DNA from 3 places in the Rhodococcus daqingensis genome. Region 1 is predicted to be linked to each of the others. Evidence: riboswitches for the same ligand, from Rfam matches in the RefSeq annotation. Region 1 holds a riboswitch; each other region holds the start of a gene.
The links. A riboswitch is a leader RNA that binds a small molecule or an ion and turns the genes downstream of it on or off. The one in region 1 is predicted to bind S-adenosylmethionine.

Region 1 (7,085 bases):
GCGGTATCGGCGCCCGCGTTGACGATGCGCAGGCGGGCACGGTCGCCCGGTTTCGCGGTGAACTGCGGCGGATCGGCGGGGATCCTGCCGTTGACCAGGTAGTAGGGATAGTTGACGTCGCCGGCGTCGCCGCCGAGCAGTGCGCTCGTGCCGTCGGTGAGCAGGTACTGCGGCCGCGCCGTGGCGGTGCCCGACTCGCCGTTCATGCCACTCATGCCGGGCATGCCTGCCGTCAGTTCGCGCAGGACGTCGTCGGGCGTGCCGGTGACCCCGTCCACCCAGTCCTTGAGGAACACCGTCCATTCGTGGTCGTACCGCAGGCTCTCGTTCGGATCCTCGATGATCAGCGGCCCGGACAGTCCCCGGTCGAGTTGCAGCCCGGAATGCGAGTGATACCAGTACGTTCCGGGATCCGGCATCACCGCGTCGTAGACGAACCTCTGCCCCGGCGCTATCGGTTCCTGGGTGAGGACCGGGACACCGTCCATGTCGTTGCGGATCGCGATGCCGTGCCAGTGGATCGTCGTCCCGACCGGCAGGTCGTTGACGACCTCGGCGCGCAGCCGGTCGCCCGCCGTCAACCTGATCTCGGGACCCACCGCAGCGGCGCCGAACCCCCAGGTGTTAGCCACGACTCCGCCCAGGTCCACGGTCACCGGTCGGGCCGCCAGGGCCATCGGGACCACCATCGCCGCGGCCGCCGCCCGATCGCGCGCCGCGATCTCGGGATCGTCCGGGGTGATGAAGCGTTGGGTCGGCGGTGGACTCGAGCACGCGACCGCGATGCTCCCTGACACCGTCGCCGCAGCAGCGTATTTCAGGAACGCCCTGCGTGACACGGCATCCATCGCGGCTCCTCCGCTGTGAACAGCGACAAGTCTATCCCCGATCGGCGCCGGTTCGACCGCTACGCTCCCAGCAACGCCGCCGCCGTCTCCGAGCTCAGCGCGACCGCGGGCAGGGCGGTGACGATCAGGTCGATCAGTTCCTCGCGGGTGATCTCGGGGTCGGTGAGCCAGCTGATCGTGGCCTCCTCGACGAAGGCGATCCAGCCCCGGACCGCGAGGGTGATCCGGGGTCCCGGTTGGATGCCGAGCTTCGGCAACTGCAGGATGATCCGCTCCGCCATCGTCGCGCGGGTCCGCTCGAATTCCTCCCGCATCTCGGGATCGCCGCTGGCGGTGCCGCGGAGCAGCGAGACGTAGGTGTTCCGGTTCTCCGAGACGTAGTCGATGTACGAGGTGATCGCGGACCTCAGGATCTCGAGAGGCTCCAGGCTGAGGTCGGGTTCGGTGTGGGCGAGCATCTCGACGTTGGTGTGGCGCACGATGGCGAGGTGAAAGTCGTGCTTGGACGCAAAGTAGTGGAAGAGCAGTCCCCGGGAGACGCCTGCCTGGTCCGCGATCTCCTCGACCGAGATCTGCTCGAGCGGTCGTTCCGCGAGCATGCGTGCGCCCAGGTCGATGAGCTGGGCGCGCCTCTCCTCCGGGCTGAGCCGAGTGCGCTTGGTGACCGCCATGGCCATCAGCTTACTGAATCGTCGTCAATAAGCTATTGACTGTGACTCAACAAGCCCCTACTGTGTGGTACATGAGTCTTCCAGTTACAGATACCGCCGTGAAGCCGGGTGGAACTCCGCGACACGTCGACACGCTGATCATCGGCAGCGGCTTCGCGGGCCTGGGCGCCGCGATCAAGCTGGTTCAAGAGGGCAAGCAGGACTTCGTCGTCCTCGAGCGCGGCAGTGAGGTCGGCGGCACCTGGCGCGACAACACCTACCCCGGCGCGGCCTGCGACGTCCCGTCGCATCTGTACTCGTACTCGTTCGCACTGAACCCGAACTGGACACGCTCGTTCTCCAAGCAGCCGGAGATCCAGAGCTACATCAGCTCCGTCGCACGCAAGCACAACGTGCTCGACAAGCACGTCTTCAACTGCGACGTCCAGGAGGCCCGCTGGAACGAGGTCAGCGCGCGCTGGGAGGTGCAGACCTCGCAGGGCGCCTTCACCGCCAAGATCGTGGTCTCCGCCGTCGGCGCGCTGTGCGAGCCCTCGCTGCCGGACATCAAGGGCATCGACGGCTTCCAGGGCGAGATCTTCCACTCCGCGCGCTGGAACCACGACGCGGACCTGGCGGGCAAGCGCATCGCCGTGATCGGCACCGGCGCCTCCGCCATCCAGATCGTCCCGCAGCTGGCCGCGAAGGCGGGCAGGCTCGACGTCTACCAGCGCACGGCGCCGTGGGTCCTGCCCCGCGCGGACCGCGAGTACACCAAGGTCGAGAAGCTCGCGTTCAAGTACCTGCCCGGGTTCCAGAAGCTCTCCCGCACCGGCATCTACTGGATGCGTGAGACCCAGGTCGTCGGCCTGGCCAAGGCGCCGGTCTTCATGAAGCCGCTGCAGTTCGCGGCCGAGCGCCACCTGCGCATGCAGATCAAGGACCGGGACCTCCGCGAGAAGGTCACCCCGAACTTCCAGATCGGCTGCAAGCGCATGCTGATCTCGAACAACTACTACCCCGCGCTGGCCCAGTCGAACGTCGACCTGGTCACCGACGGCATCGCCGAGGTCACGGCCGACGGCATCGTGGACCGCAACGGCACCACCCGCGAGGTCGACGCGATCGTGGTGGCCACCGGCTTCCACGTGACCGACTCCCCCACCTTCGCCGGGATCATCGGCAAGGACGGCCGCTCCGCGGCCGAGGTCTTCGAGGCCAGCGGGCAGCAGGGCTACAAGGGATCGGCGATCGCCAACTTCCCCAATATGTTCTTCCTCGTCGGCCCGAACACCGGCCTCGGCCACACGTCGATGGTCTTCATGATCGAGTCGCAGCTCAACTACGTCATCGACGCGATCAACACCATCGAGCGCAACGGCATCGGCACCATCGAGGTCCGCCAGGACGCGCAGGACGCCTACAACAAGGACCTGCAGGACAAGCTCGCACGCAGCGTGTGGAACAACGGCGGGTGCGCCAGCTGGTACCTCGACAAGCACGGCAACAACACCACCCTGTGGCCGGGCTTCACCTTCCAGTTCCGCAACGCGACAAAGAAGTTCGACCTCGCCGCATACCGCAGCGTGGCCACAAAGGATCTGCCCGCCGTCACCGGGGACGAGATCGCCGAGGAGATCCTCGCCGGCACCGCAGGCGAGAACGACGAGAAGGTTGTTGCACAGTGAGCGATTTCGCCGGCAAGGTAGTGGTCATCACCGGAGCGGGTTCCGGCATCGGTCGCGCGCTCGCGCTGAACCTGGCCGAGAAGGGCGCTCGGCTCGCCCTCTCCGACTTCGACAGCGTGGGACTCGCGGAGACCGTTCGCCAGGTCGAGGCCCTCGGCGCCGAGGTCAAGTCCGACCATCTGGACGTGACGCAGCGCGAGGCCGTCCTGGCGTACGCCGATGCGGTCGTGGCGCATTTCGGCAAGGTCAACCAGATCTACAACAACGCGGGCATCGCCTACCACGGTGAGTTCTCCAAGTCCGAGTTCAAGGACATCGAACGGATCATGGACGTCGACTTCTGGGGAGTCGTCAACGGCACCAAGGCTTTCCTGCCGCACCTGATCGCCTCGGGCGACGGGCACGTGGTGAACGTTTCGAGCCTGTTCGGGCTGCTGTCGATGCCCGGCCAGTCCGCATACAACTCCGCCAAGTTCGCGGTCCGCGGCTTCACCGAGTCGCTGCGCCAGGAGATGCTGATCGCCAAGCACCCGGTCAAGGTGACCTGCGTGCATCCCGGCGGGATCAAGACCGCCATCGCCCGCAACGCGACCGCGGGCCCCGGAGAGGACCTCGCCGTCTTCGCCGAGTTCTTCGACAAGAAGCTGGCGCGCACCACGCCCGAGCAGGCCGCGAAGGTCATCGTGAACGGCGTGCAGAAGGGCAAGGCGCGGGTGCTGATCGGCGCCGACGCCAAGTTCCTCGACGCCTGGGTCCGCCTGGTCGGATCGAGCTACCAGCGAGTGGTCGCGGAGATCGCCGGCCGCGTCCTGCCGAAGGCGAAGTAGCCCGATGGTGTTCCTGCCCCGACCGCTGGTGGCCGCGAACCTCCGCGCGTTCTACCGGGTGGCCCTGCACGCGAAGATGCCGGTGCCCGCGGCCCGCGCCCTGCTCGATGCGGGTTCGCCGCTGCAGCGGCTCCCGCGCGACACCGTCGTGCGGGAGCTGACCCTGGCCGGCCGCAAGGCCGAGCGGATCACGGTCGGGGCCAGCGAACGCCGCACCGCCGTGCTGTACCTGCACGGCGGCGGCTACACCCTCGGATCGCTCGCCACCCACCGGTCGCTGGCCGCGTACCTGGCACGCGAATCCGAGGCCGCGGTGTTTCTGCTCGACTACCGCCTCGCTCCGGAGGATCCGTACCCGGCCGGGCTGGAGGATGCGGTCGACGCCTACCTGGAGCTGCTCGTCGAGCACGGGTACACCGCCGATCAGGTTGCCATCGCGGGCGACTCGGCAGGCGGTGGGCTCTCGGTGGCCACGGCGCGCCGCCTGATCGACGTACACGACGTGCACCCCGCGGCCCTGGCATTGATCGCACCGTGGGTCGATCCCGGTGCCCGCAATGCCCCGAAGGATCGCGATCTCGTGATCAACACGGCGTGGTCGTTCATCGCAGCCGACGCCTACCTCGGCGGCGGCGACCCCACCGATCCGGGGTATGCGCCGCTGCGCGGCGACATGACAGGGCTGCCGCCGACCATCGTGCACGTCGGCACCTCCGAGGTGCTGTACCCCCAGGTGCTGGAGCTGGTGGACAAGCTGCGCACGGCCGGCGTCACCGTCCAGCTCACCGAGCACCCGCGGCTGTGGCACGTCGCGCACCTGCAGGCGTCGATCCTGCGGGAGGCGAACGACGCCGTCCGCGAACTCGGCGGCTTCCTCCGTGCGGCGCTCGAGAGCGCAAGGGTCTAGCGGGCGCCGAGCCATTCGTCGGCAGCCCGCTCCGGATCCGACTCGCCCTGCCGGACCCGCGCCGCCATCGACGCCAGGTCGGCCGAGGTGAGCTCGCCCGCAACGACGTTGAGCGCCTTGATCTGATCCTCGGTCAGCACCCCATTGCGGATCAACGGCACCACGTTCTGTGCGGGTGCCGAACCCTCGGCCTCGAGCTCGGCATCGCTGTAGTCGGACACCGAGAGACCCTCCGGCAGAGACCTGTTCAGCTCGTCGAACACCTCATCGGGGTCGGTGAGTTCCGAGTCCGGCTGAAAGTGGTGCAGCAGCGGCCCCGTGAAGTCCGGCACCACCGTGACATCCGCGGCGCCGAGTTCCTCCACGTACTCCGCGCGCGTCGTCGGGGCGGCCACGTCGACCGGGGAACCGGTGCCGCGCAGGATCTCCGCGTAGATCTCCGCGACGACTTGCGATTCCGCGGACTCGCCGGACCCGACGGTGATCGCTGCCGGTGCCTGCGCCTCGTCGAGCCCGGAGTTGTCCACCGTGCATCCGGCGAGCGCGCACACCGCCGCCACGGCCATCGCGGTCACCGCGGCAGTCCTCCACCGAGCCGTCATGGCGCGCCACGCTCCCTCTCTTCACCCAGCGAATGTCCTCCCTATCGTTACACTCGGTGGCCAGCACCATCTCGAGCGGCCGAGAGATCCGGCTTGTCGACGCCGCAGCAACCAGTCCGAAGGGGACGGGTGCTAACGCCGGAACCGATGGAAGGACGCCATGAGGTTCTCAGCTATCCGCGCTCCCCACTGGATGGGCATTCCGCGGGCTCCACGCCCCCGCCCGATCGTCGTCGCCGCGACGATCGCGGCCGTCGCCGCGCTCTCCGCCTGCGGCGGGAACTCCGACCCGCTCAGCAGCGGCGGTGGCACCAGCTCGGACCCGAACACGATCATCGTCGGGTCGGCGAACTTCCCCGAGTCCGAGACCGTGGCGAACATCTACGCCGAGGCCCTGCGCGCCAACGGCTTCGACGTGCAGACCAAGCTGAACATCGGCAGCCGGGAGACCTACATCCCCGCGGTCAAGGACGGATCCATCGACGTGATCCCGGACTACACCGGCAACCTGCTGCAGTACCTCGACAAGGAGACGACCGCGACCAGCGCCGCCGAGGTGGACGCCGCCCTGCCCGAGGCCCTCGGCCCCGACCTCGCGATCACCACGCCCGCACCCGCCGAGGACAAGGACGCGGTGGTCGTCACCCGCGAGACCGCCGACCGGTGGCAGCTGACCTCGATCGCGGACCTGGCACCCCACTCCGCCGAGGTGAAGTTCGGCGCGCCCGCCGAGTTCCAGGAGCGCCCGGTGGGGCTGCCCGGACTCGAGGCCGACTACGGCCTCGTGATCAGCCCGCAGAACTTCGTGCCGATCGCCGACGGCGGCGGACCCGCCACGGTGGCCGCCCTGTCCTCCGGCCAGGTCACCGCCGCGAACATCTTCACCACCTCGCCCGCCATCGCCAAGAACGACTTCGTGGTCCTCGAGGACCCGAAGAACAACTTCCCGGCGCAGAACGTGGTCCCGGTTCTGCGGGCGAACAAGCAGTCCGAGAAGCTGACTGCGGTCCTGAACGCGGTGTCGGCCAAGCTGACCACCGACGAGCTCGTCGCCCTGAACACGTCGGTGTCCGGTGACTCGAAGACGGAGCCGGACGCCGCCGCCACGGCGTGGGTGTCGGCGCAGGGCCTCGACAAGCCGGTGTCGTAGGCGGCCGGCCGTGATCTCCTTCGAGTCGGTCACCAAGCGCTACCCGGACGGCACCACCGCGGTCGACAACCTCGATCTGGTCATCGAGCCCGAGTCCTTCACCGTGTTCGTCGGGCCGTCCGGCTGCGGCAAGACCACGTCGATGCGGATGATCAACCGGATGATCACGCCGACCTCCGGCAAGGTGATCGTGAACGGCCAGGACGTGACCCGCACCGACGCGGTCAAGCTGCGCCTCGGCATCGGCTACGTGATCCAGAGCGCGGGACTGCTTCCGCACCGGACCGTCGTCGACAACGTCGCCACCGTGCCTGTGCTGCGGGGCGATTCGCGGCGCGCGGCCCGCAAGGCCGCCCTCGAGGTCCTCGAACGCGTCGGACTCGACCCCGCGCTGGCCACCCGCTACCCGTCCC
Region 2 (7,085 bases), on a different contig from region 1:
AACGCGAATCGTCACCGAGGAGCACCTCGACGTCGAGCAGCACGGTGACCGAGTCCGGGTCCCGGCCGTCGGCCGCGACCTCCGCCCGGATCCGGTCGCGCTGCTGCTGGGCCCCACGGAGGTCGTGGGCGCGGATGCGGACCACGGCGCCGGGAACCGCGGCCAGGTCGAGCTGCGCAGCGGGGTCCGCCGGCGCGGTCAGGTCCACCCAGTAGTCGGTGAGCCCGAGCGGAATCCGGAAGTCGGTGTGCGCAGCGGACGCCGGATGGTGACCGGCGCCGGACAATTCGACCGCGACGTGCAGCGGCCGGGTACGGAAAGACGAATCGATGGACATGGGTCTCCTCGAGGGATGCGTACGAGCTGATGAGCTGAGGGCGAGCTCAGCTCAGACACGTGCCCGACGCGGTACGGCAGAGATCCACATGCCGACGGCACCACCGGGCGTCAGTCGCCAGGGTCGTCACGGGTGCCATGGCGCGAGTTTACCCGGCAAGGCCCGGCGCCGGGCGGCGACCGTCCACCAGTTCGCGCAGCGCCACGACCAACCGGTCCACGTCGGCCGCGTGACTGCCCAGGCCCAGGCTCGCCCGGACGGCGCCGTCGGGTCGGCCGAGCCGGGCCAGCAGCGGGTGCGCGCAGAAGCGGCCGTCACGCACCCCGATGCCGTGCCGGTCCGAGAGGTAGCTCGCCACCTCGCGTGGCGCGTAGCCGTCGACAGTAAAGGTGACGATGCCGACCGAATCCGGTGAGTCGGACCAGATCCGGAGCAACTCGACGCCGTCGATCCCGCGCAGCCCGTCGACGAGCCGAGCGCACAGGACTCGCTCGTGGCGCTCCGACGCGTCGGCGTCGAGCCCGGCCAGGGCCGAGCAGGCCGCCGCCAACGCCGCGACGCCGAGCACGTTGGGAGTGCCTGCCTCGTGCCGCTGCGGGGCGGGCGCCCACTCGACACACCCCGACGAGACGTCGCGGGTGGCGCCGCCGCCGACCAGGTACGGCTCGGCGGCGTCCAGCCAGTCCCGCCTGCCGATGAGCGCGCCCGCCCCGAACGGCGCGTACAGCTTGTGACCGGAGAAGGCCAGGTAGTCGACGCCGAGCGCGGCGATGTCCACCCGCCGGTGCGGCAGCAACTGGGCCCCGTCGACCAGGATCCGCGCCCCGCAGGCGTGTGCGACCTCGGCCAGCCGCGCGATCGGCAGCACCTCACCGGTGACATTGGAGGCGCCGGTGACGGCGAGCAGCGCCGCAGGCTTGCTGCACAGTTCGGCGACGATCCGCTCCACCGTCTCGGCGACGGTGTCTGCGGACCGGACGATCCGCGCGCCGTTCTTCTTCCAGGGCAACAGATTTGCGTGGTGCTCGATGTCGAGGACGACGGTGTCGCCGGGCACGCAGCCGGCGAGCAGGTTGAGCGCATCGGTGGTGTTGCGGGTGAACACCACCACGTCGTCCGCGCGGGCCCCGACGAACCCGGCGACCACGTCGCGGGCCCCCTCGTAGCTGGCGGTGGACACCTGCGAGGCGTACCCGGCGCCCCGGTGCACGCTGGCGTAGTACGGCAGCAGCTCCTGTACCCGCTCGGTGACCTGCGCCAGCGCCGGCGCGCTCGCCGCGTAGTCGAAGTTCGCATAGGTGCAGGTCCCGCCGCCTGCCAGCGGGACGGTCAGGTCGGCACCCGAGACCGCGGCGAACGGCCGGTCGGCAGAGCAGCCGATGGCGGGGCGAACAGCAGCGGCGGTGAGAACAGCAGTCATCAGACATCCCTCGGTCAGGACCCGTGTGCTTGTGGAAGACAACGAGCCCGCGCTTGCCGGGTCCGGTGTTGGACCGCAGCCAGGTCGTCACCCGGGGCACCCCACCGCGGTGGAGGGTTGCCGGCCAGCAAGCCGGGGCTATCTGCTGGCACTCATGACCTACGGCGAGGATGGCAGTTCGGTCCGGACGTTGTCAACCGCGTGAACCGGCTCGCGGTTGCGCGAGCCGGTTCACATCGTCCGATCCAACCCTTTCTTCCACTCGAAAATCCTTGGCCCGGAAAGTGTCTGACAATCGGCTCGGCGGCAAGCACTAGCAGGCGGCGAGGAGCATCACCGGCGCGTAGGGCTCCACCCGGACGCACGGCACTCCCAGCGCGCGCACGTGCTGCACCGCCGCCGCGTCGGCGGCCGAGCAGATCCCGTCGAGCACGTCCTCGGTGGCGATCGCGCCGAGCAGGTCGTCGCCGAGCGCCCGCGTGGACTCCAGTCCGTGCCTCACGAGCCACCGCTCCGTCTCGACGAAGGCCGCCGGGGTTCCGATGAACAGCACCCGCCTCGGCGCGGCCGCGACTGCCGTCATCGTCATCGCTGTTCCTCTCCCACAACGGAAGTCACGGATTCCGGCTCTGCGAACATCGCGGCGATGTGGAACTTGATCTGCTCGGTACTCATGACCCCGCCACGTGTAGCGGGTCGCGGATTGGGTGCGTCTGCCACTGCTGTACTCATTCGTGCGCTTCCTCTGCGGTTTGGGATTCGGGGCCGTTTCACTTCCCGGCATGAATCAACTATGGCCCTGGTCCGGGGTTGCGTCTGTCCACCAACTGCCCCTTCTGGCGGATGAACCGGCCGTCCCCCGATCGGAGGACACGCCGGGAACCTGCGCCCGCGCGCGAGCCACCGGAATGCGCGTGGCGTGACCCACATCGATGACGAACTGAGCACAGCATCACACCCGACGCCCCTCGGTTCGCATCATCTGATCAGAATGCTGCGCTATTGACTTCACTATTGACTGCCTTGCCATCGATACGGACTGTAGTTGCGACACACAGCACACCTCGGCACCCCTCATCGCGCCACACAGCCCAGCTATCGGAAGGACGTCAACGATGACCACCCTGGAAGCCCGACCCGTCACCCGCACCCCGCGCAGCGGCTTCGACCACGAACACGTGGTCCTCGAGTCCGGACACCGCTCGGGCCTGCCGATCACCGTCGCCGTGCACTCCACCAAGCTGGGACCGGCGCTCGGCGGCTGCCGGGTGTGGCAGTACCCCGACTGGCAGTCCGGCATGCAGGACGCGCTCCGGTTGTCCGCCGCGATGACCCTCAAGTGCGCGGTCGCGGGCCTGGACACCGGCGGCGGCAAGTCCGTCATCGCCCTGACGCCGGGCGAGGTCCTCGACGGGGACCGGCGCCGCGCGGCCATGCTCGACCTGGCCGACATCGTCGACGGGCTCGGCGGCAGCTACCGGACCGCGGAGGACGTCGGCACCAGCGCGGCCGACATGCAGATCGTCCGCGAACGGACCGCGCACGTCTTCGGCCTGCCCACCGCCACCGGCGGGATCGGCGAGCCGGCCGAGCCCACCGCCGTCGGTGTCTACTCCGCCCTGCGCGCGACCGTCGCCCGCGCGTTCCCGGGCTCGGGCCTCGCGGGCCTGCGGATCACGATCAGCGGACTCGGGCAGGTCGGTTCCCGGCTCGCGCGCACGCTCGCCGCCGAGGGCGCCGTCCTCACCGTCAGCGACATCGACGGCGGCAAGCGGGCGCTGGCCGAGGAGATCGGCGCCCACTGGGTCCGTCCCGAGGACGCCGCCGCCGTGCCTGCGGACGTCTTCGTCCCGGCCGGTGTCGGCGGCGTGCTCACGGACGAGGTGATCGACGGCCTCGACTGCCGCGCGGTCGTCGGTCCGGCGAACAACCAGCTCGCGCACCACGACGGCGCGGATCGCCTGGCCGACAAGGGGATCCTGTGGGCGCCCGACTTCGTCGCCAATGCTGGCGGCGCCCTGTTCGCGATCCTGGCCGACGGCGAGAACCGGGGTTACGACGAGGTCCTGACCCGGGTCAATCTCATCGGCAGCACCCTGAGCGACCTCTTCGATCGCGCCGAGCGTGCGGGCATCACCCCACTGGCCGCGGCACACGCGGCCGCGGACGAACGCCTCGGCCGGGGCTGAGACACGGGGCGCCCGGTCCGAGAGACACGCATCCCCGGGCGCTCCCCCGTGGTCGGCCGTAGGGTTCAGGGCACAGAGAACCGCGCCCGCAACGTCTGGAGAAGCCATGCCCGCATCGCAACCCGCGCCCCGACGACCAGCCCCCGACGCGGTCATCGAAGCGGGGCGCGAGGCCCGGCCGCCGCTCGCGGCACCACGGTTCCGTGTCGCAGACCTCCCCGACCAGCGGGGCCGCACCATCATGGTCACCGGGGCCAACAACGGCCTGGGCCTGCGCGCCGTCACCGCGCTCGCCGGCGCCGGCGCACGCGTGGTGCTGGCCTGTCGCGATCTCGAGCGCGGCGCGCGTGCGCTGGAGTCCGTGCGGGCCGCGAGCGACGGGGCCGGGTCGGGTGCCGAGCACGTACTGGTCCGTCTCGACCTGGCGGACCTGTCCTCGGTGCGGGCGGCGGCGGCCGAGACCGCGGCCGCGGTGGAGTCGGTCGACGTGCTCATCAACAACGCCGGCGTCATGGCAGTCCCGAAGGGCACGACGGCCGACGGGTTCGAGACCCAGTTCGGCACGAACCACCTCGGCCATTTCGCGCTGACCGATGCGATGCTGCCGCTGCTCCTGCGGGCCGGCGCGCCGCGGGTGGTCACCCTGGCGAGCATCGCGCATCTCGGCGGGACCATCGACCTCGAGGACCCGAACTTCGAGCGGCGCCCGTACGAGCGCATGGCCGCATATCAACAGTCCAAGCTGGCGAACCTGATCTTCAGCGCCGAACTCGCCCGGCGGGCCGCGGCCGCGGGCAGCCCGCTCGTGTCGATCGGCGCGCATCCGGGCGTGGCCGCGACCAACCTCTTCGACACGATGCTGCCGCCGATACCCGGGCTGGCGTCGCTCACCCGATTCGGCATGCGGATCATCGTCAACAGCGAGGCCGACGGCGCCCTGAGTCAGCTCTACGGCGCGACCATGCCCGACGTCGACAACGGCGACTACCTCGGCCCGGACCGTCTGCGCAGCATGCGCGGGCCCGTGACCCGGTGCGGACGCAGCCACAACGCCCGCGACCCCCGGCTGGCGCGGCGACTGTGGGAGCTCTCCGTCGAGATGACCGGCGCCGACTACGCGGCGCTGCGCGCCTGACGCGGCCCACCGAACTGGGACACCGCGCCGGAGTTCGATTTGATCCAGATCCTGATCTGCGATTTCCTGTGGCCATGACCGCCGCCACCCTGCTCAGCTTCGCGGGCGTCTGCCTGCTGCTCGCGCTCATGCCGGGTCCCGACTCGTTCCTGGTGCTCCGCTACAGCATCGGCGGCACCCGCCCGGGCGTCGCGGCGGCCGTCGGGGTGTCCATCGGCAGCCTGTTCTGGGCGGTGGTGGTGGCCCTGGGCGTCGCGGCGCTGCTCGAGCAGTCCGCGTCCGCCTACCGGGTCGTCAAGATCGCGGGCGGGCTCTACCTGCTTTACCTCGGGGTCCGCGCCCTGCTCCGGCGGCGGGCGGCGGGACCCGCGTCGACGGGACCGGTCGCGGCCTCGACCGGATCCGCGTTCGGGGCCGGGGTGCTCTCGTGCGCCCTGAACCCGAAGATGGGCCTGTTCTACCTCGCCGTCGTCCCGCAGTTCCTCGACCAGGTGACCTTCGGCTCGGCGATGACCCTGGGCGCGGTCGAGGCGGTGGTGGCGCTGGTGGTGATGGGTGCGTTCGCGGTCGCCGCGTCGCGCCTGGTCGCACTGCTGCGCAGGCCCAAGGTGACCGAGCGACTGGAGACCGTCAGCGCCGGAATCCTCGCCGCGCTCGGCGTCGGCACCCTCGCCTCGGCGGGCGGTTCCTGACCGAGGCGGGTGGGAGATTTCATCACGCTGGCCGGGGGCGAGGCCGAGATCGGCGGTCGCGGCCGCCCGTCGGTCGGAAATCAACACCCAGGGTGTCCTTCGCTCCCCCCTGGGTGGCTGGTGACGGCAGCCACCCGGGCGGACTCTGGACGATGCCCTCGGCAAACCCAGAACAAAGGATTGGAAATGAACACCAAGACAACGCCCGCAACGGCGACAACCGTCACGCCCGGTCGGCGAGGTGTGCTGGTCGCACGATCAGCGATCGTCGCGACCACCGTCACGATCGCCGCGATCGGTCCCGGATTGGGACTCGCACAGGCCCTGATGGGCAGGAACCACAACGAGGTCCTGGCCACCTCACGCCGGTGAGATCGCTGTCGTGTGTCTCCCGAGTCCAGCCGGATTCGGGAGTCGCACTGGACGATTCCCTACTGGCGCGGGCGATGGCGCACGATCGTCGGCGCGCGCGTCGTCATTACGACCGCCGGGAAGGGGCCATCGGGGCGAGGCCGAGATCGGCGAGCTCGGCCGCGCCGCGGGCGGCATGGTCGCCGCCGGCGAGCACCCGGGTCCGCGCCGACTGGTAGCCGCAACCGGCGGCATCAAAGACATCGACCGTGGCGAGCAGCCGCTCCCGGTCCCCGGCGAGCAGCGCTTCGGCCCGCTCCACGATGGCACCGGCGATGGGGTTCCCGGCCACGATGGTCCGGGCCTCGGCCAGGCGGTCCCCCGCATCGGAGCTCCCGGCGAGCACGGTGGCTTCGGCGCGCAGCGCCACGTACCAATGCAGCCAGACCCACGTGACCCATCGCCACACCTCGCCGGGCTCCGGCGCCATCCGTACCAGCGCCCCGCCCGCATCTCCGTTGTGCAGCAACAGCATCGAGTCGTAGACCGCCCGGTAGCCGAAGGTATGTTCCGTCGGCGTGTCGAGTTGATCCAGGACCGCATTCCATTCGCGCCGCGCATCGTGGTCGTCGCGGAGGCCGTGGATCATCGCCACACCGGCCACTGCCGGACCGAGAACCGATCCGGAGGGGCTGCCTGCCCGCTGCCACGCCTCGAGGAACCGGGCACTGCGGGTGCGCACCTCATCGACGTTGCCCGCCAACGCGTCGGCCACCAGCAACTGGCTCGTCGCACGATGGCCGACCTCGGCCAGCATCGGATGATCCGCGAGTTGCCGTGCCCAGCGGCGGGCACCCGGCAGGTCCCCCACGCCGAGGCCGGCTTCGGCGGCCTCACCGAGCGCCTCGATCAGCTCGTGGGTGCCGAGCGGGGTATCCGGCGCGGACGCGAGCAGGGTCAT
Region 3 (7,085 bases), on a different contig from region 1:
GGCGAACACGCGGTCCGTGCCGAGCAGACCCTCGACACTCATCGCCGCGGTGATATCGGCCAGCGGCAGCAACCGGTGCAGGTCGTCGCAGGCGAGCAGCAGCATGCCGAGCATCCCATCAGTGCCGTTGATGAGCGCGAGGCCCTCCTTCTCCTCCAGGACCACCGGCACGATCCCGGCCGCGGCCAGCGCGTCAGCGGCGGGCACCAGCGTCCCCGCGGCATCTCGGACCAGGCCCTCCCCGGTCACCGCGAGCGCCACGTGCGCGAGCGGCGCGAGATCGCCCGAGCAGCCGAGGCTGCCGAACTCGGGGACCACGGGCGTGATCCCCGCCGACACGAGCGCGGCGTAGGCGCCCGCGACCGCGGGCCGCACCCCGGTGCGACCGGTCGCCAGCGTGGACAGGCGCAGCAGCATCATCGCGCGCACCACCTCCCGCTCGACCTCCGGACCGCACCCCGCGGCGTGCGAACGGATCAGGCTGCGCTGCAACTGGGCGCGCAACTCCGGCGGGATGTGCCGGGTGGCGAGCGCACCGAAACCGGTGGACACGCCGTACACCGGACCGGCGTCCCGCGCGAGCGCCTCGACGTGCGCCCGCGTCGACGCCATGACGGACACCGCCTCGTCCGCCAGGAGCACCGGGGCGCCGGATCGGGCGACGCGCAGCACCTGGTCGGGCGTCAGGGGGCCGACGCCGACCACAACCGGTTCGGGAATGTCCACCGCGGCCTCCTCCGTAGGGAAGCGAGCTGATGGTCACATCCTCCCGCTACATCGGGCGCGGCGCGGGGGAATCGCCGTCAGGACGGCTGACGCACGAGCTCCGGCTCCGATTCCGGCTGCGGACGGACGAAACGTAGGTAGGTGAGGGTGAGCAGGATCAGCCACACGGCCCCGACCACCAACGCCACCCTGGTGTCGGCGGAGAACGCGAGCACGACGATCACGAAGACCAGGAAGGCGATCGCCAGCATCTGCCCGTACGGCCAGAACGGCACCGGGAACTTCAGCGCCGACGTCTGGTCCGCGCTCATCTGCCGTCGCGACCGGTAGTGCGACAGCAGGATCATCAGCCAGACGAAGATCGTGGCGAAGGTGGCGATCGAGGCGATCACGAGGAACACCTTCTCCGGGATCAGGTAGTTCAGGAGGACCCCGACCAGCAGGGTGGCGGTCATGATCACGACGGTCATCCAGGGCACCCCGTTGCGGGAGACCTGCTTCATCACCGCGGGCGCCTGGCCGCGCTGGGCCATCCCGTACATCATCCGGCCGGCGCCGAAGATGTCGCTGTTGATCGCCGACAGCGCCGCCGTGATCACCACGATGTTCAGCACGGTCGCGGCCGGGCCGATACCGAGCCCCTGGAAGATCTGCACGAAGGGGCTGCCGTCGGTGCCGATGCTCTGCCACGGGTTGATCGCCATGATCACGGCGAGGGTGAGCACGTAGAAGAGCATGATCCGGATCGGCACCGTGTTGACCGCGCGCGGGATGGTCCGCTCCGGATCCTGCGCCTCGCCCGCGGTGACGCCGATGATCTCGGTCCCGCCGAAGGCGAAGACCACAATCGCGAAGCAGCCGACGAACCCACCGAAGCCGGTCGCGAAGAACCCGCCCTCGGTCCACAGTTGGCTGATGCCGGTGCCGGTGTCGTGCACCCCGAACCCGAAGATCAGGATCGCGACGCCCGCCGCGATCATCGCCACGATGGCGGCGACCTTGACCAGGGTGAACCAGAATTCGAGCTCGCCGAACACCTTGACGCTGAGCAGGTTGATCGCGCCGATGAAGAAGACGATCGCCAGCACCCAGATCCAGCGCGGCACGTCCGGGAACCAGAAACCCATGTAGACGCCGAAGGCGGTCACGTCCGCCAGGCAGACGACGATCATCTCGAAGGCGTACGTCCACCCGGTCATGAACCCGGCCAGCGGGCCGAGGTGCTTGCTCGCGTACTCGCCGAACGACCCGGACACCGGATTGCTCACGGCCATCTCGCCGAGCGCCCGCAGCACCAGATACACCGCGACGCCACCGATCAGGTAGGCCAGCAGCACCGACGGGCCGGCCTGCTCGATCGCCGCGGCCGAACCGTAGAACAGGCCCGTTCCGATGGCAGAGCCCAGCGCGATGAACCGGATGTGCCGGGAGGTGAGACCTCGGGTCAGCGCCGTGGTGGCGGCTTTCACTATCGGTCTCCCTGCGCGGTGCTCGAACTCGGGCGAATGCCCGGACCTGACGATTCGCCCAGCAGTTTAGCGTTGTAATGCAGGTCACCCGCGGTCGCCGGGCTCGGCCGTACGGCCTCCAGGGGCGAATCGCCGCCCCCTAGCTGTCGACCGCGCGACCCGAGCCGCTAATATCGAGTGCGGTCATGAGTGCCAGCATCAAGCCCCGGCTAGCTGGTCGGCAACCCTCCATCCGCGGTGGGGTGCCCCGGGTGATGACCGGGTTGTCCGAGAAACAGTTCGGATGGCAAGCGCGGGTCCGTCGGGACGGACCCACAAACCGGGCCACGACCCACCGGAGGTTCACCATGTGTTGTTGTCGCAGATAGGACCCATTCTTGCCCCCTGGCGCCCGAACTGCGCCGCTCTCCCCCAAATTCTTGGAGTAGACAACACATGAGCGAGAACACCCCCGCGACCGTCGACCCGACCGCCGCCTGGAGCTTCGAGACCAAGCAGATCCACGCCGGGCAGACGTCCGACGCGACCACCAACGCCCGCGCGTTGCCGATCTACCAGACCACCTCCTATACGTTCAACAACACCGATCACGCGGCCGCACTGTTCGGGCTGGCCGAGCCGGGCAACATCTACACCCGGATCATGAACCCGACCCAGGACGCCGTCGAGCAGCGGATCGCCGCGCTCGAGGGTGGCGTCGCGGCCCTCCTGCTCGCCTCGGGTCAGGCGGCGGAGACGTTCGCGATCCTGAACCTGGCGGAGGCGGGCGACCACGTCGTCTCGAGCCCGCGCCTGTACGGCGGCACCTACAACCTCTTCCACTACACGCTGCCCAAGTTCGGCATCACGGTCAGTTTCGTGGAGGACCCCGACGACCTCGAGCAGTGGCGCGCGGCCATCCAGCCGAACACCAAGGCCTTCTTCGGCGAGACGATCTCCAACCCGAAGAACGACGTCTTCGACATCCCCGGCGTCTCGGCCGTCGCGCACGAGCACGGCATCCCGCTGATCGTCGACAACACGGTCGCCACTCCGTACCTGATCCGTCCGCTCGAGCACGGCGCCGACATCGTGGTCCACTCGGCGACCAAGTACCTCGGCGGGCACGGCACGGCGATCGCGGGCGTCATCGTCGACGGCGGCACCTTCGACTGGACCCAGGGTCGACACCAGAACTTCACCACCCCCGACCCCAGCTACCACGGTGCGGTGTTCGCCGATCTCGGCGCGCCCGCCTACGCCCTCAAGGCCCGTGTGCAGCTGCTCCGCGACGTGGGCGCCGCGGTGTCGCCCTTCAACGCGTTCCTCATCAGCCAGGGCCTCGAGACGCTGAGTCTGCGCATCGAGCGGCACGTCGAGAACGCCCAGCGGGTCGCCGAGTTCCTGCAGGCGCGACCCGAGGTCGTGTCGGTCGCATACGCAGGCCTGCCCTCCTCGCCCTGGTACGAGCGCGGACAGCAGCTCGCACCGAAGGGCGCGGGCGCGATCGTGGCGTTCGAGCTCGCCGGCGGGGTCGATGCGGGCAAGCGGTTCGTGAACGCCCTGACCCTGCACAGCCACGTCGCCAACATCGGCGACGTGCGTTCGCTCGTCATCCATCCCGCCTCGACCACCCACTCGCAGCTGACCCCCGACGAGCAGCTCGCGTCGGGCGTCACCCCGGGCCTGGTCCGGCTCGCGGTCGGGATCGAGGGCATCGACGACATCCTGGCCGATCTAGAGGCCGGCCTCGCGGCGGCGGCGTCTTGACAGTCCGTTCCGAGTCAGACGCCCGTTCGGCGCGGCCTCCGCAGGGACTCACACCGTCCCTCGCGGGGTTCCCGCCGCCGAACGGGCGCCTGACGAGCATCGGCATCGGCCCCCTCGAGCTCGAGAGCGGGGCCGTCCTGCCCGACGTCACCCTCGCCGTCCAGGCCTGGGGCGTGCCGAGCGACACCCTCGACAACGTGGTGCTCGTCGAGCACGCCCTGACCGGGGACTCGCATGTGTCCGGTCCGGTGGACGACGAGCACCCGTCGCCGGGCTGGTGGAACGGCATGATCGGCCCCGGCGCCCCCATCGACACCGACGAGTGGTGCGTGCTCGCCACGAACGTCCTCGGGGGTTGCCGCGGCACCACCGGGCCCGCCTCGCTGGACCCGGACGGCAGGCCGTGGGGGTCACGCTTCCCGGAGATCTCCATCCGCGACCAGGTGTCGGCTGAGGTCGCGCTCGCCGACCTTCTCGGCATCAGCCGGTTCGCGGCCGTGGTCGGCGGCTCGATGGGTGGCATGCGCGCGCTCGAATGGACGGTGGGCCACCCGGATCGGGTCGGTACTGCGATGATCCTGGCGGTCGGGGCACGCGCGACCGCGGACCAGATCGGGACCCAGACCACCCAGATGGCCGCCATCACCGCCGACCCCGACTGGATGGGTGGCGACTACCACGGCACCGGGCGGGTGCCGCGCACCGGACTGGGCATCGCGCGCCGCATCGCGCATCTGACCTACCGCACCGAGGACGAGCTCGACACCAGGTTCGAGAACGCCACGCAACCGGGTGAGGACCCGTGGCACGGCGGCCGATATGCGGTGCAGAGCTACCTCGAGCACCAGGCCGACAAGCTGGTCGCCCGCTTCGACCCGGGCACCTATGTCCTGCTGACCGAGGCGATGAACCGTCACGACGTGGGCCGCCGCCGAGGCGGGGTCGCGGCGGCGCTGGCCTCCACCCCCGTCCCGGTCATCGTCGGCGGCGTGGACTCCGATCGGCTCTACCCGCTGCGGCAGCAGGAGGAGCTGGCCGAACACCTGCCCGGGTCGGACGGGCTGCGCGTGGTGAACTCCAGATACGGTCACGACGGCTTCCTCACCGAAGCGGAGTGGGTGACCGAGCTGCTCGGCGAGACCATGGCGCTGGCCAGGGCGGGCCGCGCGGCCGCGGCCGACAGCGTCTGATCCACGCGGCCGAGGCCGATTCTCGTGATCGTCCTCGGCCGGCACGTCATGTCGATAGCATCTGCGCCGTGCGTGCGTCCGTGATCCACCCCATCTCGACACTTCCACTCCCCACCCCCGCCAGGGCGGTCGAGGCGTTTCCCCCGACCGACGGATCCCTGATCCATGTCCCGATCGGCTCGCTCCTGCTGGAGAGCGGCGAGGTGCTGCCGGACGTCACCCTGGCCGTCCAGTGCTGGGGCACCCCCACTCCGGAGTTGGACAACATCGTGCTCGTCGAGCACGCCCTCACCGGCGATTCCCACGTCACCGGCCCCGCCGACGACGAACACGTGACCCCCGGCTGGTGGAACGGCATGGTCGGCCCCGGCTCCCCCATCGACACCGACGAATGGTGTGTGCTGGCCACCAACGTGCTCGGCGGCTGCCGCGGCACCACCGGCCCGAGCTCGACCGCCCCGGACGGCAGGCCATGGGGATCACGCTTTCCCGCCATCTCCGTCCGCGATCAGGTCGAGGCCGAGGTCGCGCTGGCCGACGCGCTGGGGATCGCGCGATTCGCCTCCGTCGTCGGCGGCTCGATGGGTGGCATGCGAACCCTCGAATGGACGGTCGGCCACCCCGACCGGGTCGGCTCGGCCCTGGTCCTGGCGGTCGGCGCCTGCGCGAGCGCGGACCAGATCGGCGCCCAGAGCACCCAGATCGCCGCGATCACCGGCGACCCGAACTGGCAGGGCGGCGACTACCACGGCACCGGCAGCTCGCCGGACAACGGGCTGCGCATCGCCCGCCGGATCGCCCACCTGTCCTATCGAGCCGAGGTGGGCCTGGACGACAACTTCGGGAACGCGCCGCAGCCGGGCGAGGACCCGTGGCGCGGCGGCCGCTACGCGGTCCAGAGCTATCTCGAGTACCAGGCCGACAAGCTGGTGGCCCGCTTCGATCCCGGCACCTACGTGGTTCTCACCGACGCCATCAACCGGCACGACGTCGGCCGCGGACGCGGCGGGGTCGCGGCCGCGTTGGCGTCGACCCCGGTCCCGGTGATCGTCGGCGGAATCGACTCCGACCGGTTGTTCCCGATGCGCCAACTCGAAGAGGTCGCGAACCACCTGCCTGGCTGCGACGGCCTGCGCGTGGTGCGGTCCGCGGACGGACACGACGGCTTTCTCACCGAGTCGAAATGGGTCACCAAACTACTCCGCGAGACACTGGATTTGGCCCGAATCGACCGCTTCGGGGCCGCCGTCGGGCAACCCGAATCCGGGTAGCGCGAGATTTCTAGATCGCCCTCCTACTGGACGCTCGCTCGATAACATCGGCGCCGTGCTTTCATCAGCGATCAACCCCAGCACCCCCGTCGAGCAGCTCCCGACCGACGCCACCGTCGGGGCTGTCATCGCGGGGCCGGCCGCTCGCGGCGTCGTCGCGTTTCCGCCGACGGACGGGCGTCTGACCGAGATCAGCATCGGCTCGCTGCGGTTGGAGGGCGGCGGCGTGCTGCCGGACGTCACCGTCGCCCTGCAGTGCTGGGGCACGCCGAGCCCGGAGATGGACAACATCGTGCTCGTCGAGCACGCGTTCACCGGCGACTCACATGTCACCGGTCCGGCCGACGACGAGCATGTCTCCCCCGGCTGGTGGAAGGGCATGGTCGGCCCGGGTATGCCTCTCGACACCGATGAATGGTGCGTGCTGGCCACGAATGTGCTCGGCGGCTGCAACGGCACGACCGGACCGAGCTCGCCCGCCCCGGACGGAAAGCCCTGGGGCTCCCGCTTCCCCCTGATCTCCGTCCGCGACCAGGTCGAGGCGGAGGTCGCGGTGGCCGACGCGCTGGGGATCGCGCGATTCGCCTCCGTCGTGGGCGGTTCGATGGGTGGCATGCGCGTCCTCGAATGGACGGTCGGCCACCCCGACCGGGTCGGTTCGGCCCTGGCGCTGGCGGTCG

Region 2: another riboswitch for S-adenosylmethionine. It lies ahead of ACFQS9_RS25860 (aminotransferase class V-fold PLP-dependent enzyme); the one in region 1 lies ahead of ACFQS9_RS12145 (ABC transporter substrate-binding protein).
Region 3: another riboswitch for S-adenosylmethionine. It lies ahead of ACFQS9_RS07240 (bifunctional o-acetylhomoserine/o-acetylserine sulfhydrylase); the one in region 1 lies ahead of ACFQS9_RS12145 (ABC transporter substrate-binding protein).

Annotation. Positions count from the first base shown of each region.
Region 1 covers NZ_JBHTCS010000013.1:148,290-155,374, reverse strand. Annotated here, with positions in the region: gene ACFQS9_RS12175 (multicopper oxidase family protein) at 1-848, opposite strand, end outside; gene ACFQS9_RS12170 (TetR/AcrR family transcriptional regulator) at 908-1,519, opposite strand; gene ACFQS9_RS12165 (flavin-containing monooxygenase) at 1,591-3,186, shown strand; gene ACFQS9_RS12160 (SDR family NAD(P)-dependent oxidoreductase) at 3,183-4,013, shown strand; gene ACFQS9_RS12155 (alpha/beta hydrolase) at 4,018-4,920, shown strand; gene ACFQS9_RS12150 (glycine betaine ABC transporter substrate-binding protein) at 4,917-5,522, opposite strand; SAM riboswitch class I at 5,586-5,676, shown strand; gene ACFQS9_RS12145 (ABC transporter substrate-binding protein) at 5,716-6,672, shown strand; gene ACFQS9_RS12140 (ABC transporter ATP-binding protein) at 6,683-7,085, shown strand, end outside.
Region 2 covers NZ_JBHTCS010000030.1:309,036-316,120, reverse strand. Annotated here, with positions in the region: gene ACFQS9_RS25865 (hypothetical protein) at 1-337, opposite strand, end outside; gene ACFQS9_RS25860 (aminotransferase class V-fold PLP-dependent enzyme) at 486-1,757, opposite strand; SAM riboswitch class IV at 1,802-1,917, opposite strand; gene ACFQS9_RS25855 (hypothetical protein) at 2,071-2,346, opposite strand; gene ACFQS9_RS25850 (Glu/Leu/Phe/Val dehydrogenase family protein) at 2,873-3,946, shown strand; gene ACFQS9_RS25845 (oxidoreductase) at 4,053-5,081, shown strand; gene ACFQS9_RS25840 (LysE family translocator) at 5,156-5,773, shown strand; gene ACFQS9_RS25835 (hypothetical protein) at 5,960-6,145, shown strand; gene ACFQS9_RS25830 (ATP-binding protein) at 6,252-7,085, opposite strand, start outside.
Region 3 covers NZ_JBHTCS010000009.1:574,808-581,892, forward strand. Annotated here, with positions in the region: gene hutH (histidine ammonia-lyase) at 1-720, opposite strand, end outside; gene ACFQS9_RS07235 (amino acid permease) at 804-2,195, opposite strand; SAM riboswitch class IV at 2,377-2,494, shown strand; gene ACFQS9_RS07240 (bifunctional o-acetylhomoserine/o-acetylserine sulfhydrylase) at 2,631-3,944, shown strand; gene metX (homoserine O-acetyltransferase MetX) at 3,941-5,134, shown strand; gene metX (homoserine O-acetyltransferase MetX) at 5,227-6,405, shown strand; gene metX (homoserine O-acetyltransferase MetX) at 6,533-7,085, shown strand, end outside.